DNA from 2 places in the Streptomyces sp. NPDC093591 genome. Region 1 is predicted to be linked to the other one. Evidence: riboswitches for the same ligand, from Rfam matches in the RefSeq annotation. Region 1 holds a riboswitch; the other holds the start of a gene.
The links. Region 1 has a riboswitch for guanidine ahead of ACIREI_RS07295 (DMT family transporter). Riboswitches for the same ligand answer to the same signal wherever they lie in the genome.

Region 1 (7,167 bases):
AGGGTGGTGCGCTGCCCGAACACCACGCCGATGCGGTGCGCGAGCCGCATCCGCTCGCGGGACGGGTCGATGCCGGCCACCCGGAGCCGGCCGCCGCTCGGGGTCAGGATGCCGGTCAGCATCTTGATCGTCGTCGACTTGCCGGCGCCGTTCGGCCCGATGTAGCCGACCATCTCGCCGCGCGCCACGCGGAAGGAGATCGAGTCGACGGCCCGCACCTGCCGCCGCTCCCGCTTCAGGAAACCGGTCTTCTTGCGTACGTCGAAGACCTTCTCGACACCGTCGAGTTCGATGAACGCGTCCGTGTCCGTGTTCGTGCCCTCCATCGCCTGCCCCTAACTTCCCGTACTCCGATACGACCGCAGCCCGGCCCGCCACGCCAGACCTGCCGGCACACAGCACGCCGCCGCCACCAGCGGTGAGGTGAAGGCCGCCCACTGCGGCAGGTCGAGCGGATACGGCCGCTCCAGCACATAGGCGGCCGGCACCCAGTTGACGAAGGCGAGCGGCAGCATGAACGTCACCCCGCGCAAGAAGTCCTTGCCGAACACGGTCGGCGGGTACTGCAACAGCGTGGTGCCGCCGTACGTGAAGGCGTTCTGCACCTCGGCGGCGTCCTGCGCCAGGAACTGGAACGCCGCGCCCGCCACGAACAGAGCGCAGAAGATCACCCCGCCGCTGACCACCATCACCGGCACCAGCAGCACCTTCGCCAGGGTCCAGTCGACGTCGACCGCCGACAGCCCCCAGCCCAGCACCAGCACGCCCTGGGTGATCCGGCCCAGGCGGCGCAGCGCGAAGTGGTCCGCGGCGACCTGGGCGAGCACCGGGGCGGGCCGCACGAGCAGCGTGTCGAAGGAACCGTCGCGCATCCGGCCGCCGAGGACGTCCATCGAGCCGAAGGTCAGGTCGGCGAGCCCGAACGCCGTCGCCGAAAGCCCGTACAGGAAGGCGACCTCGGCCAGCGGCCAGCCGCCCAGCGAGTCGACCTGCGAGAACATCAGCAGGATCGCCACGAAGTCCAGGCCGGTCACCAGCAGGTTGCCGAAGACGGTGACGACGAAGGAGGCGCGGTAGGTCATGGTGGACCGGATCCACATCCCGGCGATCAGCCGATAGGTCCGCAGCGCCTCACCCGCCCCGGACATCCGGGAGATCCCGGCCGCCCTGCTTCCGGAGATCCCGCTCCCGGTCTCACCCACCCTGCACCACCACCCGCCGCGTCGCCGCCGACTGCATCAGCCGCCCGGCCGCCAGCAACACCACCGCCCACGCCGCCTGGAAGGCGTACGCCCGCAGCGGGTCGGTCTCCCCCATGAGCACGTCCGCCGGCATCTGCAGCTGCGCCGCCCACGGCAGCACCCGCACGATCTCGCCGAACGCTCCCGGGAAGGCGTTCAGGGGCAGCACCATGCCGGAGAAGAAGATCCCCGTGATCATCAGGGCCTGATTGACGCCCATGCCGTCCATCAGCCAGAACACGCTCAGCGCCGCCAGATAGCGGATCGCGAAGCTGACCAGCGTCGCCAGCAGGAGGGCGACGACGAAGGCCGCCCAAAGGGTGACGTCCGTCGGCAGTGCCATCGGGAAGAAGACGGCGCCGAACACGAACGGGATCACCCCCCGCCCCAGCATCTGGAACAGCGCCCGCCCCACGTCGCCCGCCAGCCACCACAGTTGGAGATCGGCCGGCCGGTACAGGTCGACGGCGATCTCACCGGTGCGGATTCGCTCCATCAGGTCCTTCTCGGCACCGCCGCCCTGAATGGCCAGCGTCGCGTAGAGGCACTGGCCCAGCCACACGTAGGTCACGGCCTGCGCCTGGTCGTACCCGCCGAGATGCGGCTTCTCGTCCCACAGCGCCAAGTAGGTGTAGACGAGGATCACTCCGAAGACGGTGTTGGTGAACACCCCGGCCGCGGTGGCCGCCCGATACGTCGCGTATCGTCTGAATCCGCCCGCCGCGACGGCTAAGTACAACCGCCCCGATCCCACATCCACAGCCCTCCTCGCCCGCCCGGCACCGAAGCGCAGGAGCCTAGTGCGCGCAAGACGGGAGCTGCCAGCCGATTTCGGGGATGCCCGGCGCGAGAGCCTGCTCACTTTCCGGGGACTCGCGCCGTTTCCGGGAACGGAACGCCCGGTGCGAGAGTCTTCAATGGGGGCGCAGTAGGCGTACGAGGCGTACGGGAACGTACGACGCGAAACAGGAGTCCGTGCACGACATGAGCGACGAGCAGCAGCCGCCACAGCAGTCGACCCGGAAGCCGGGACGGCCGAAACGCACGGGCTGGCGACGGATCATCCCGACCTGGCGCACGGTGCTCGGCACCTTCGTGATCGGCGCACTGCTGCTCTTCGGCCTGTTCTTCCTCGGCTACTCCATGGTCAAGATCCCGCCGGCCAACGCGCTCGCCACCAAGCAGGCCAACGTCTACATGTACGCGGACGGCACCGTGATCGCCCGCGACGGTGAGGTCAACCGGGAGAACGTCACCCTCGCGCAGATGTCCAAGGCCGCCCAGCACGCGATCCTGGCCGCCGAGGACCGCGACTTCTACACCGAGTCCGCGATCGACCCGAAGGCGATGCTGCGCGCGGCCTGGAACACGGCCACCGGCAAGGGCAAGCAGTCCGGCTCCACCATCACCCAGCAGTACGTGAAGAACTACTACCTGCGTCAGGAGCAGACCGTCACCCGAAAGGTGAAGGAGTTCTTCATCTCGATCAAGCTGGACCGCGAGAAGAGCAAGGACGACATCCTCGAGGGCTACCTCAACACCAGCTTCTTCGGCCGTAACGCCTACGGCATCCAGGCCGCCGCCCAGGCCTACTACGGCATGGACGCCAAGGACCTCGACCCGGCCCGCGCCGCCTACCTGGCCGCGCTGGTCAACGCGCCCAGCGAGTACGACGTCGTCGCCCACCCGGAGAACAAGTCCGCGGCCGTGGCCCGCTGGAACTACGTCCTGGACGGCATGGTCACCAAGGGCTGGCTGTCCGAGAGCAAGCGTGCGGGCATGAAGTTCCCGATGCCGAAGGAGGCCTCGGGCTCCACCGGGCTGTCCGGGCAGCGCGGTTACATCGTGGGGATCGTCAAGGACTATCTGACCAAGAACAAGATCGTCAGCGCGGAGGAGCTCGAGGCCGGCGGCTACCGCGTCACCACCACCCTGCACAAGGACAAGCAGGACGCCTTCGTCGACGCCGTCAACGACCAGCTGATGTCCAAGCTGGACAAGAAGAACAACAAGGTCGACACCTACGTCCGCGCGGGCGGCGCCTCCGTCGACCCGAAGACCGGCAAGGTCGTCGCGATGTACAACGGCATCGACTACGTGAAGCAGTACACCCCGAACGCCACCCGCCGGGACTTCCAGGTCGGCTCCACCTTCAAGCCGTTCGTCTTCACCTCGGCCGTGGAGAACGAGTCGACCACGCAGGACGGCCGCCAGATCACCCCGAACACGATCTACGACGGCACCAACAAGCGCCCCGTCCAGGGCTGGAGCGGCGGCAGTTACGACCCCGCGAACGAGGACGACGTCTCCTACGGCAACATCAACGTCCGTACGGCCACCGACAAGTCCGTCAACTCGGTGTACGCGCAGATGGCTGTCGACGTGGGTCCCGAAAAGGTGAAGGACACCGCCGTCGAGCTGGGCCTGCCGGCCAGCACCCCGGAGCTGTATCCGTCCCCGTCCATCGCGCTCGGCGTGGCCACCGCCAGCGTCCTCGACATGGCGGAGGCCTACGCGACGCTCGCCAACCACGGCAAGCACGGCACGTACACCATGATCGAGAAGATCACCAAGGACGGCGCCGACGTCATCGAGATGCCGGAGCGCAAGACCTCCCAGGTCGTCAGCCGCGAGGCCGCCGACACCACGACCTCCGTCCTGCAGAGCGTCGTCGACAACGGCACCGCCACCGCCGCCCAGGCCGCCGGCCGCCCGGCGGCGGGCAAGACGGGTACGGCGGAGGAGGACCAGGCCGCCTGGTTCGCCGGCTACACCCCCGAACTCGCCACGGTCGTCGCCGTCATGGGCCAGGACCCGGTCACCGCCAAGCACAAGTCGCTGTACGGCGCGATGGGCCTGGCCCGCATCAACGGCGGCGGCGCGCCCACCGACATCTGGGCCCAGTACACGAAGACGGCGCTGAAGGGGAAGCCGGTCAGCGAGTTCGACCTGGAGCTCCAGGAGGGGGCCGACCAGCCCCAGTACCCGACGACCGACCCGACCCAGGGCGACCAGAGCACCGGTGGCCAGAACGACGGCGGCACCACCGGGGACGCCACCGGCGGCCAGGACACCGAGGGCCAGACCGGCGGTGAGACGCCGGGTCAGACGGACGGCGGCACGACGGGCGACACGACGACCGGCGGCACGACCGACGGGGGCACGACCACCGACGGCGGCACCACCGGCGACACGACAACGGGCGGCACGACCGACGGGGGCACGACCACCGACGGGGGCACCACCGGCGACACGAGCACCGGCGGGGCGGATACCGGAGGCAGTACGGGCGACACCAGCACCGGAGGTGCCGACACCGGAGGCGGAGAGACGACGGGAGACCCTGGCGGACTGGGTCAGTGACCGCTGGTCGCCTTGAGCCCCACCACGGCGACCAGCAGCAGGCAGACGAAGAAGATCCGCGCGGCGGTGACCGGCTCCCCCAGCACCGCCATACCGACCACCGCCGCGCCGGCCGCGCCGATGCCCACCCATACGCCGTAGGCGGTACCGATGGGCAGCGACCTCGCCGCGTACGACAGCAGCAGCATGCTGGCGACGATGCCGGCGCCGGTGAACAGGCTGGGCAGGGGACGGGTGAAGCCGTCGGTGTACTTCATCCCGATCGACCAGCCGACTTCCAGCACACCGGCGACGACGAGCAGAACCCAGGCCATGACGAGCACCTTTCGCAAAGACGGAAACCTGGCGGTGCGTCGTCTTTGCCTTCACCCGGTACGGCGCGTCTCGTCGGGGCCCTTCAAAGCTAGCAAGAAACGAGGAAGGGGCTGGTGACGAGAGTCACCAGCCCCTTCCAACCGTCGATTCAGAGGTAGAGCTCAGAGATAGAGCCCCGTCGAGTCCTCCGACCCTTCGAACCGGTCGGCGGCCACGGCGTGCAGATCACGCTCGCGCATGAGTACGTACGCGACGCCGCGCACCTCGACCTCGGCACGGTCCTCCGGGTCGTACAGGACCCGGTCGCCGGTCTCCACGGTCCGTACGTTCTGCCCCACCGCGACGACCTCGGCCCAGGCCAGCCGGCGGCCGACGGCGGCGGTGGCGGGGATCAGGATGCCGCCACCGGAACGCCGCTCGCCCTCGCTGGTGTCCTGCCGCACGAGGACTCGGTCGTGCAGCATCCGGATGGGCAGCTTGTCGTGGTGGGTGCTGTGCTCGTTTCTGTTGGCGCTCACGCCTTTGAACCTACCTGCCTTTGCCGCGTCCGTACGCCGGTGGGTCCGCCGCCGCTCAGTCCTTGCGGCGCCGGGTGCCGAGGGCCAGCAGGCCCACGAGGCCGACGGCGACGAGCGCGACGGGCACGATCCGCTCCAGGCGGGGCGCGCCCTCCTCGTCGGTGAACTTGGCCTTCACATCGCTCACGGCCCGGTTGACCCCGACGTAGGCCCGTCCGAGCGTGTGGTCGATGTTCGAGACGACCTTGGCCTTGGCGTCGCCGACGATCGTCTTCGGATGCACGCGCACCCCGATCTCGTCGAGCGTCTCGGCCAGCGCTGCGCGGCGGGCTTTGATGTCCGCCTCGATCTGCGCCGGTGTTCTGGTGTCCGACGTGTCCGCCACCGTACGGCCTCCGAAGTGAAGCTGATGCTGTTTGCGGACAGTCTGTCAGCTCCACGCCGGACCGCACTGTCAGGCTCCCCGGTTACGCTGGTCCGATGAGCGAGCGACTCCAGCCGGGGGACGTGGCCCCCGCCTTCACCCTGCCCGACGCCGACGGCAACGAGGTGTCCCTGTCGGACCACAAGGGCCGCAAGGTCATCGTGTACTTCTACCCGGCGGCCCTGACGCCCGGCTGCACCAAGCAGGCCTGCGACTTCACGGACAACCTGGAACTGCTGGCCGGCGCCGGGTACGACGTGATCGGCGTCTCCCCCGACAAGCCGGAGAAGCTCGCCAAGTTCCGCGACCAGGAGTCCCTGAAGGTCACCCTGCTCGCCGACCCGGAGAAGTCCGTCACCGAGGCCTACGGGGCCTACGGCGAGAAGAAGAACTACGGCAAGACGTACATGGGCGTCATCCGGTCCACGATCGTGGTGGACGAGGAGGGCAAGGTCGAGCGGGCGCTGTACAACGTGCGGGCGACCGGCCACGTGGCGAAGATCATCAAGGATCTGGGCATCTGACCACCCGGCCCGGCCAGTAGCATGGCCGGGCAAGGTCACGCGGCCGTGGTGGAATTGGCAGTCACGCTGGGTTTAGGTCCCAGTGGGGTAACACCCGTGAGGGTTCGAGTCCCTCCGGCCGCACCAACTACTGCGTCAGCAGTTCCCTTACGACCGGCACCAGCGCCCGGAACGCCTTGCCCCGGTGGCTGATCGCGTTCTTCTCGTCCGGCGTCAGCTCGGCGCAGGTGCGGGTCTCGTCCTCCGGCTGGAGGATCGGGTCGTACCCGAAGCCGTTCGTGCCCACCGGCGTGTGGCGCAGGGTGCCCCGCAACTGCCCCTCGACCACCCGCTCCGTGCCGTCCGGCAGGGCGAGCGCCGCCGCGCAGGCGAAGTGGGCGCCCCGGTGGGCGTCGTCGATGTCGGACAACTGGGCGAGCAGCAGCTCCAGGTTGGCCTTGTCGTCACCGTGCCGGCCCGCCCAGCGGGCGGAGAAGATGCCGGGGGCTCCGTTCAGGACGTCGACGCAGAGCCCCGAGTCGTCGGCGACGGCGGGCAGCCCGGTCGCCTGGGCCAGGGCGTGCGCCTTGAGCAGGGCGTTCTCGGCGAAGGTGACGCCGGTTTCCTTGACATCGGGAATGTCCGGGAAGGCGTCCGCGCCGACGAGGTCGTGAAGCAGCCCTGCGTCGGCGAGGATCGCCCTGAGCTCGGTGATCTTCCCGGCGTTACGGGTGGCGAGGATGAGGCGGGTCATGGCCACACAGTAGCCATGAGGCTCGATGGCGCCCCAAAACAGGGCGCGG
Region 2 (7,167 bases), on a different contig from region 1:
GGAACGGATGGTCTTCCGGGATCCGACCCGTCAACTGTCGGTCGGTCACCTCAAAGGACTCCCGCAGTCCATGCGTAGTGATCTCCTGGCTGGATTGATGGATCAGGCCAAGACTCCACTCAACCGTCTGATCATCGCTTTGGTGGCCATCCACGCGTTGCCCGGTGAAGAACTCCGCACGCTGCTGACCACCGACTTGAGCCTCGCCCGCGGCACCCTCGAAGTCCAACGCGGGTTGCTGCGACACACCCTCTACCTGGAGGAGTTCACTCACCGACCTGCCAGCGAGTGGCTGGCCTACCGCCACCAGCGCTGGCCGGCCTCAACCAATCCGCATCTCCTCGTCAGCCAGAAGACGGCCCTTGATCCGGACCAGCCGACAGTCAGCAGGACTCTGCTTCGTAAGGCCGTGCCCAAGGACGTCACGCTCGTCGGCCTGCGCCAGGACCGCATGCTCGACGAGGCGTTTGCCACCGGCGATCCGCTCAAGCTGATGCGGCTCTTCCGGATCACCGCTCAGACCGCCATGCGCTACGTCGCTGCGGCGTACCCGGAACGGACAGCCCGACTACCCCGTTGACTGCCTGGCTGCTGAGGTGATCACCACGGCGGGCCGTCAGCTGGTCTCGTAAGACAATCAGCCATCGAAGCGGTTCCAGTCGATAGGGAGGTCGGCCAGCGGGTCCAGGGCACTTCGGTGGGTGGCGCCGGCCCAGGCATCGAATGCTTCCCCGTCCTCGCTGCTGACATGCACGACGAGACCGGGGGCCACATAGAAGTGGGTGGGTGCCCAGGGCCAGAAGGGACGCAGGGGCACAAGGTGCAGCGCTTCGGTGAGTTGCTCGACCTGTGGTGCAGTGAGTTTGCGGGGCAGAGCGAGGTAGTCGGCGCCCATGGAGGCCTCGAAGAGGGAGAACTGGATCAGGAAGCCGCTGAGCGGTTCCTGTTCGGCGATCGGCTCCTCGTCGAATTCACGGAACCAGACAGTCGGATCGGCTTCAGGTCCCTCAAGCGTCCACAGGAGTGACCAGAAGAAGCCTCCTTGGTTCTCGACGCCGAAGACGAGCATCTCCCCGAGATGGTCGGTGTGCAGGTCTGGCTCGGGCAGGATCCTGTTCTGGGTTCCGAGGGCACCCGGCCGCTGCTTCACGAGCCGGTACAGCTGTCTCAGTCCACCGGGAAGGTGTGACGCGGAGTCGCTGGCAGGTGATTCGGTGGCGTCGGTGGTGGGGTACCAGCCGGTGACGAACTGCTCGAGAGCTGCCGCACGGTCACCGTTCACATTCCCCAGCCACTCCAAGCCCGGCAAGTGCTCAGGTGGAAGTGGTGGGCGCACTCGGTTGAGGAGTTCTCTGCTCAAGGGTGCTTCAAAGCGCAGTTCGCAGTCGGTGAGAACGCCATCGGAGGTGCCAGCCTGGCTCACTTGGGCGGTGCCCAGGTACAAGACTTCACCTCCGACGCGGACCGCGATGTGGATCGGCAACGAGCCTTCGTCCACACCCCAGGGCGCCCCCATGAGTCGCTCTGTGACCGGCGCCGGTGCGGGCCCGATCAAGCGGACCTCCTCAGCGTTCCACACACCGCTTTTGGCGGGTGCGTCACTCGCTTCCGCGATGATCACCATTCCGGCCGGGCCTATGACGACACTGGCACCGCCCACCGTGAAGCGCCTGGGTACTACCGAGCCGCCGACGAGCACGGGTGCGTGCTCCCGATCGAACACCAGCGCTGGAATTACGGCGGGAACCTGATCATTCATTCCCGCATCATCCTCGACCACGACCGGTCACCCCCAATGCCCCGCGTCGAACCCGCTCCCGACACCACATCCAAGGCTGACAGGCGAGTGGGTTCGTCATCTCTCCGCTCCCGGAATCCGCGAACCCACACGTTTCTGTCGGGGCAGCCCCGCTCATGGGGCGTCTCCAGCGCCTGACCCGCACCCGAGGAGCGGGCCTTCCTTCTCCCCCGTGGTAGCGTAGCGCCCATTACGCAACATCTGTTACGCAAAGGGGGCGAGATGCCGAGACAGGTCGACCACGACGAGCGGCGGGAGGCGCTCTCCCAGGCCGTATGGCAAGTCGTCTCGGACAGCGGCCTGGAAGGGCTGACGCTGCGCGCGGTCGCGGCTGCCGCAGGCTGCACCACCGGCATGGTCACCCACTATTTCCCTGACAAGAAGGCACTGCTGGCCCATGCCCGCACCGAGATGCATCGCCGGATGGCGGCCCGCATCGATGCCCTCCCGTCCGGTGCCACTGCCCGCGAGACGCTGTACACCGTGGCCGAACAGGCCCTGCCCCTGGACGACGAACGACACCTCGAAGACGTCGTCTGGTCACAGTTCCTGCTCACCACCCGCAACGACCCAGCACTGTTCGGCGAGCACCGCCGCAGCCACGCCTCCTGGATCCGCCGCCTGACCGCTCTCGTCGACGCCGCCTGTCCGGAACCGCTGGAATCAGCGGACCTTGACGTCCGAGTACGCACCCTCGTCGCCTGCCTGGACGGTCTCGCCCTGAACGCGGTGACCGATCCGGACGCCTATCCTCCGGCCCTCCAACGGACCGTCCTGCGAACCCAGCTCGACCTGATTCTCAAAGGGACCCCCATTCAGTGACCAGCGAGGAACTGACCGTCACCCCCGCCGCGTCCGACGACCCCAGAGTTCTGGGACTGGTCCGCGACCTGGATGCCGACCTCGCCGCCCGCTACCCCGACGAACCCTGCACCGGCGGCTCCCACATCCACCCCGGAATACGCTTCCTGCTTGCCGAGGTCTCCGGCCGGCCGGTCGGCTGCTGTGCGGTACAGCCCTTCCCGTCCCCGGACACCGCGGCCGAACTCAAGCGCATGTACGTCATTCCCCAGGCACGCGGACGAGGTGTCGCCGCCCGCCTCCTGTCCGAGGCGGAACGCACCGCCGCCGCACTGGGTCATACCGAGATGCGCCTTGAGACGGCGGTTCACCAGCCGGAGGCCATCGCGCTGTACACCCGTGCCGGTTACCTCTCGATCCCCAACTACCCGCCGTACGAGCACAAGCGGCTCAGCCGCTGCTACGCCAAGCCCCTGCCCGTCCCGACGACTGACGGCATCGTCTCGGTGACCGCCGACTGAGAGTGTCCCGCTGTCGAGACCGGCTGATCGCCACCGCCAGAAGCAGAACGAGAGAACGCATGATCACCAAGGACCACATCAGGCAGACCGCTGAAGTCTACCTTCAGGAGAATCCGCAGGAAGCCGACGCTCTGGCACCGCTCTTCGAACTGCTGGAACAGGACGCCGAGTTGACATCCCGCAAGGAGTTCCGTGGTCACGTCACGGCGGGAGCGATCCTGACCGACCGCGAAGGCCGGGTCCTGTTCATCAGGCACGTGGCCCTGGGGCGCTGGCTCACCCCCGGCGGGCATCTGGAGGCCGAGGACGAGCGGCTGAGCGACTCCGCGCTGCGCGAGCTGACCGAAGAGACCGGCATCCAGGCGCACCATGTCGTCCCGCTCCTGGACGTGCCCGTGCACATCGACGTGCACCCCATCCCGGCCAGCGAAGCAAAGGGCGAGCCGGAGCACCGGCACATCGACTTCCGGTACCTGTTCACCACGGACCAGGACGTCGTCGAGCTGCAGACCGAAGAGGTCAGCGGCGCACAGTGGCGCGAAGTCGAGACGCTCGGCGACGCCGGAATGCGCGAACGGGTCCGGCAAGTCCTGCAGGTCCGCGCCTGACCGGCACGGCCGCGAGGCCGGTTTCGACCGCAGTCACTGCCCGCCCGATGGCAACTCGCCTCACACCAACTCGTCGACCCGCCACGCTGAACAAGGTGCGACACCATGACCCACACAGTGCCTCTACCCTCCCGTCCACTGCGCATCGCAACAGCTCAGGCATGCCCCGAGCCAGGTGACATCGTCGCCAACACCGCTACCGCTGCCGCCATGGTCCGTGAGTCCGCAGAACACTCGGGCGCCCAAGTGGTCGTCTTCCCGGAGAAGTTCCTCACCGGCTACGAGCCCGACCTCATCCGCGCCGACCCGGAACGCCGCGCGGTGCAGGCAGGGGGAGACGAACGGCTGGACCCCCTGCTGACGGCATGCCGTGACACCGGAACCGTTGCCATCGTCGGCACAGCCGTGCACGACGCCGGCGAGTTGACCGTGTCCGCCCTCGTGCTCGACTCGGACGGCACCTGGACCGCCCGCTACGACAAGCAGATGCTCTTCCGCACCGAGCGGGACGTCTACCGTCCCGGTGACCACGGCCTCTCGCTGGACATCGACGACTGGCGGCTCGGCCTCGGCGTCTGCTACGACTCCGGCTTCCCGGAGCATGCCCGCGCCGCAGCACTCGACGGCTGCCACGCCTACGTGGTGGGCGCGCTGTTCAGCGTCGGCAACGGCTACCACGAGTCCCGGATGTGGTTCCCGGCCCGGGCCTTCGACAACACCATGTACACGGTGCTCTCCAACCACGTCGGCTCCACGGGCGGCTGGGCCGCGTGCGGCAGCAGCGCCGTCTGGGACCCCACCGGCCGCCTCGTCACCGAGGCCGGGCCCGACGGGCGGGAACTGCTCGTCGCCGACCTCGACCCGGACTGCCTGAGCCGCGCCCGCACCGCACACTCCATGCTCGACGATCTGCGCGACCCGACCCTTGAGCCCCGCAAGCGGATCCCCATGTCCCCGCTTCCGTCAGGTCGCTAGCCACGCGCTTTCATGAAGCGGACTGTCCCACTGGTGATCGCGAAGGCAGAAAGTGCCTCTGAGCAGAGAGAATGAGGATTGCTGGGGTCCTTGTTCCCGCCCCTGGTTCGTAACGCAGGACGGCGACATCGGCTGGCGGAGCGAGTTTGACGACAGCGGGTCGGCCGTCGTCGAGAACGACTCGGTAGGCGGTGTTGAACCAGCCGTCGGTCAGCTCGGATTCCAGGCAGCCGATGCCGCTGGGGGCGCGCAGTAGGGCGTCGAGTTCGCTGGGGGACAGGCGGCGCTTGGTCTGGCTATGCATGGAGGGGCACGCATTCGGATGGCCGGACAGCGCAAGGACGGTGGGAGCGCTCCCATAGTGCAATCATTCACCTGTGCAGCCAGCGAGAGCCCAGGATTTCAGCCCATCGACCAGCGCGGCGAAGGAGCAGTTCACCGCCTCGGGTGGGCAAGTCCCGCCGTCGCCTCACCGCCACCCTGATGGCGTCCCGCCAGGTGGTGTAGGGGATCAAGACGCCGGAATCCGCAGGGCGGAGATGACGGCGCCACCGAAGCGGGCGCTCAACTCGCCCCAGCTGGACGCCTCGTGGGCTGCGGTTCGACGGAGATCGCCATGGGCGTCGTACCGGAACGCGTAGCCCTTGATCCCCTACACCACGTCGCGGGACGCGACCGCCACCCTCGCCCGCCGGACATGCTGTTCGTTGAGCAGCCTGGTCCAGGCGTAGTACATTCCGCGCGGAGGCGCACGAGTGCCTGCCCCGGACGAGATGTGCGCCGTACCCGGCCCGACAAGACGACGCTCTTAGGAGGCGTCATGGGCGTGCATGGGCAGTGGATCGACTTCGTGTCCGAGGCACCCGAGCCCCGCGTCCTGGAGGTCGACTGGATCCACGGATCGCCGTCGGCGAAGCACAACACCGATCCCGACATCCAGGTCCACGCGTACGACGAGCACACGTTCATCCTGCGGCAGAACAAGGCGGTCAACTATGAGGCGCCGTTCCTTTTCCTGATCTTCGGCAACGCGCGCGCCGTACTCATCGACACCGGAGCCACGGAGTCGGCCGAGGTCTTCCCGCTGAGACGGGTGGTCGACGAGCTGGTCGGCCGCTGGCTGGCCGGGCATCCGCGGAGCGACTACGCCCTGCTGGTGCTGCACACCCACTCTCACCACGACCACGTCGCGGGCGATGCACAGTTCGCCGAGCGCCCCCGCACCACGGTGGTGGGGGCGGATCTGGACAGTGCCTGGACGTACTTCGGCTTCACCGAGGACCCCGACCGGGTCGCCCGGGTCGATCTCGGCGGCCGGGTGCTGGAGTGCCTGGCGACCCCAGGTCACGACAAGGCAGCCGTCACGTACTACGACCCGTACACCGGATTCCTGCTCACCGGTGACACGGTGTATCCCGGGCGGTTGTACGTGGAGGACTGGGCCGCCTTCGGCCGGACGGTCGATCGCTTGATCGCGTTCGCCGGCACCCGAACGGTCACCCACGTCCTCGGCTGTCACATCGAGATGACCGACCAGCCCGGCGTGGACTACCCGATCCGGACCACCTACCAGCCGGACGAGCCGCCCCTGGAGATGACCGTCGGCCACCTGCGCGACATCCGTGCGGCGATCGACGAGATCGGCGACCGGCCCGGACGGCATCCCTTCGCCGGCTTCGTCATCTGCCGTGAGGACGGCTGAACGGACTCGGGCCTCTCGCGTTCGGGTCCGCTGTGTCGGTGACGCACAACCGGCAGGACCGGCCCAGCCACTGGGGGACGCCGACAGGCGCGCGGCGGCTTTGATCAGCTCGTCTTCGGCGGACCTCGGTGTGATGTATGCCTCGTTTCTCGGGCGGGTTTCCTGCGATTCCGCTGTAACGATCACCTCGTTCGGACCACTACCCGACGACAGAACACACCGGGAGGGACAGGAGGTGCGGCAGTGCCCGACGACGACGCGGATCGTTTCACCGCCATCTATGACGGCTGCCGGCAACGCGTGTGGGCCTACGTGGCCAGCCGTGCGGGACGGCAGGTCGCCGACGAGGTGGTGAGCGAAACCTTCACCGTGGCCTGGCGCAGGCTGGACGACGTGCCCGAGCAACCGCTGCCGTGGCTGCTCGTGGTCGCACGGAACATTCTGCGGGACAGCATCCGGTCGGAGGCCCGGCGCGCCTCGTTCGCCGCCGAGTTGATGTCCTGGGCGGAGCCCGCCGAGGCGGACATCGCCGAGGAGGTATCCGAGCGCTATGCGTTGCTCAAGGCGCTGGCCACGCTGCCGGAGGACGATCGGGAACTGCTGATCCTCTCCGCATGGCAGGGCCTGCCCCCGACACAGGCGGCCACGGTGGTCGGCTGCTCGCCCCTCACCCTGCGGGTCCGCCTGCACCGGGCGCGCAAGCGCCTCGGCCAGGCCGCGTCGGCCTCCCCGCCCCTGGAGGAGGCCGCAGCCGCGCGGCGC

Region 2: another riboswitch for guanidine. It lies ahead of ACIREI_RS23030 (MBL fold metallo-hydrolase); the one in region 1 lies ahead of ACIREI_RS07295 (DMT family transporter).

Annotation. Positions count from the first base shown of each region.
Region 1 covers NZ_JBIWIY010000003.1:144,226-151,392, reverse strand. Annotated here, with positions in the region: gene ACIREI_RS07315 (ATP-binding cassette domain-containing protein) at 1-326, opposite strand, end outside; gene ACIREI_RS07310 (ABC transporter permease) at 336-1,148, opposite strand; gene ACIREI_RS07305 (ABC transporter permease) at 1,195-1,995, opposite strand; gene ACIREI_RS07300 (transglycosylase domain-containing protein) at 2,226-4,604, shown strand; gene ACIREI_RS07295 (DMT family transporter) at 4,598-4,918, opposite strand; guanidine-III (ykkC-III) riboswitch at 4,952-5,021, opposite strand; gene ACIREI_RS07290 (co-chaperone GroES) at 5,081-5,437, opposite strand; gene ACIREI_RS07285 (DUF3618 domain-containing protein) at 5,493-5,822, opposite strand; gene bcp (thioredoxin-dependent thiol peroxidase) at 5,918-6,385, shown strand; tRNA gene ACIREI_RS07275 (tRNA-Leu) at 6,425-6,511, shown strand; gene rdgB (RdgB/HAM1 family non-canonical purine NTP pyrophosphatase) at 6,513-7,118, opposite strand.
Region 2 covers NZ_JBIWIY010000010.1:282,909-290,075, forward strand. Annotated here, with positions in the region: gene ACIREI_RS23000 (hypothetical protein) at 71-580, shown strand; gene ACIREI_RS23005 (hypothetical protein) at 638-1,780, opposite strand; gene ACIREI_RS23010 (TetR/AcrR family transcriptional regulator) at 2,021-2,620, shown strand; gene ACIREI_RS23015 (GNAT family N-acetyltransferase) at 2,617-3,120, shown strand; gene ACIREI_RS23020 (NUDIX hydrolase) at 3,180-3,728, shown strand; gene ACIREI_RS23025 (carbon-nitrogen hydrolase family protein) at 3,834-4,703, shown strand; guanidine-III (ykkC-III) riboswitch at 5,445-5,512, shown strand; gene ACIREI_RS23030 (MBL fold metallo-hydrolase) at 5,524-6,405, shown strand; gene ACIREI_RS23035 (RNA polymerase sigma factor) at 6,649-7,167, shown strand, end outside.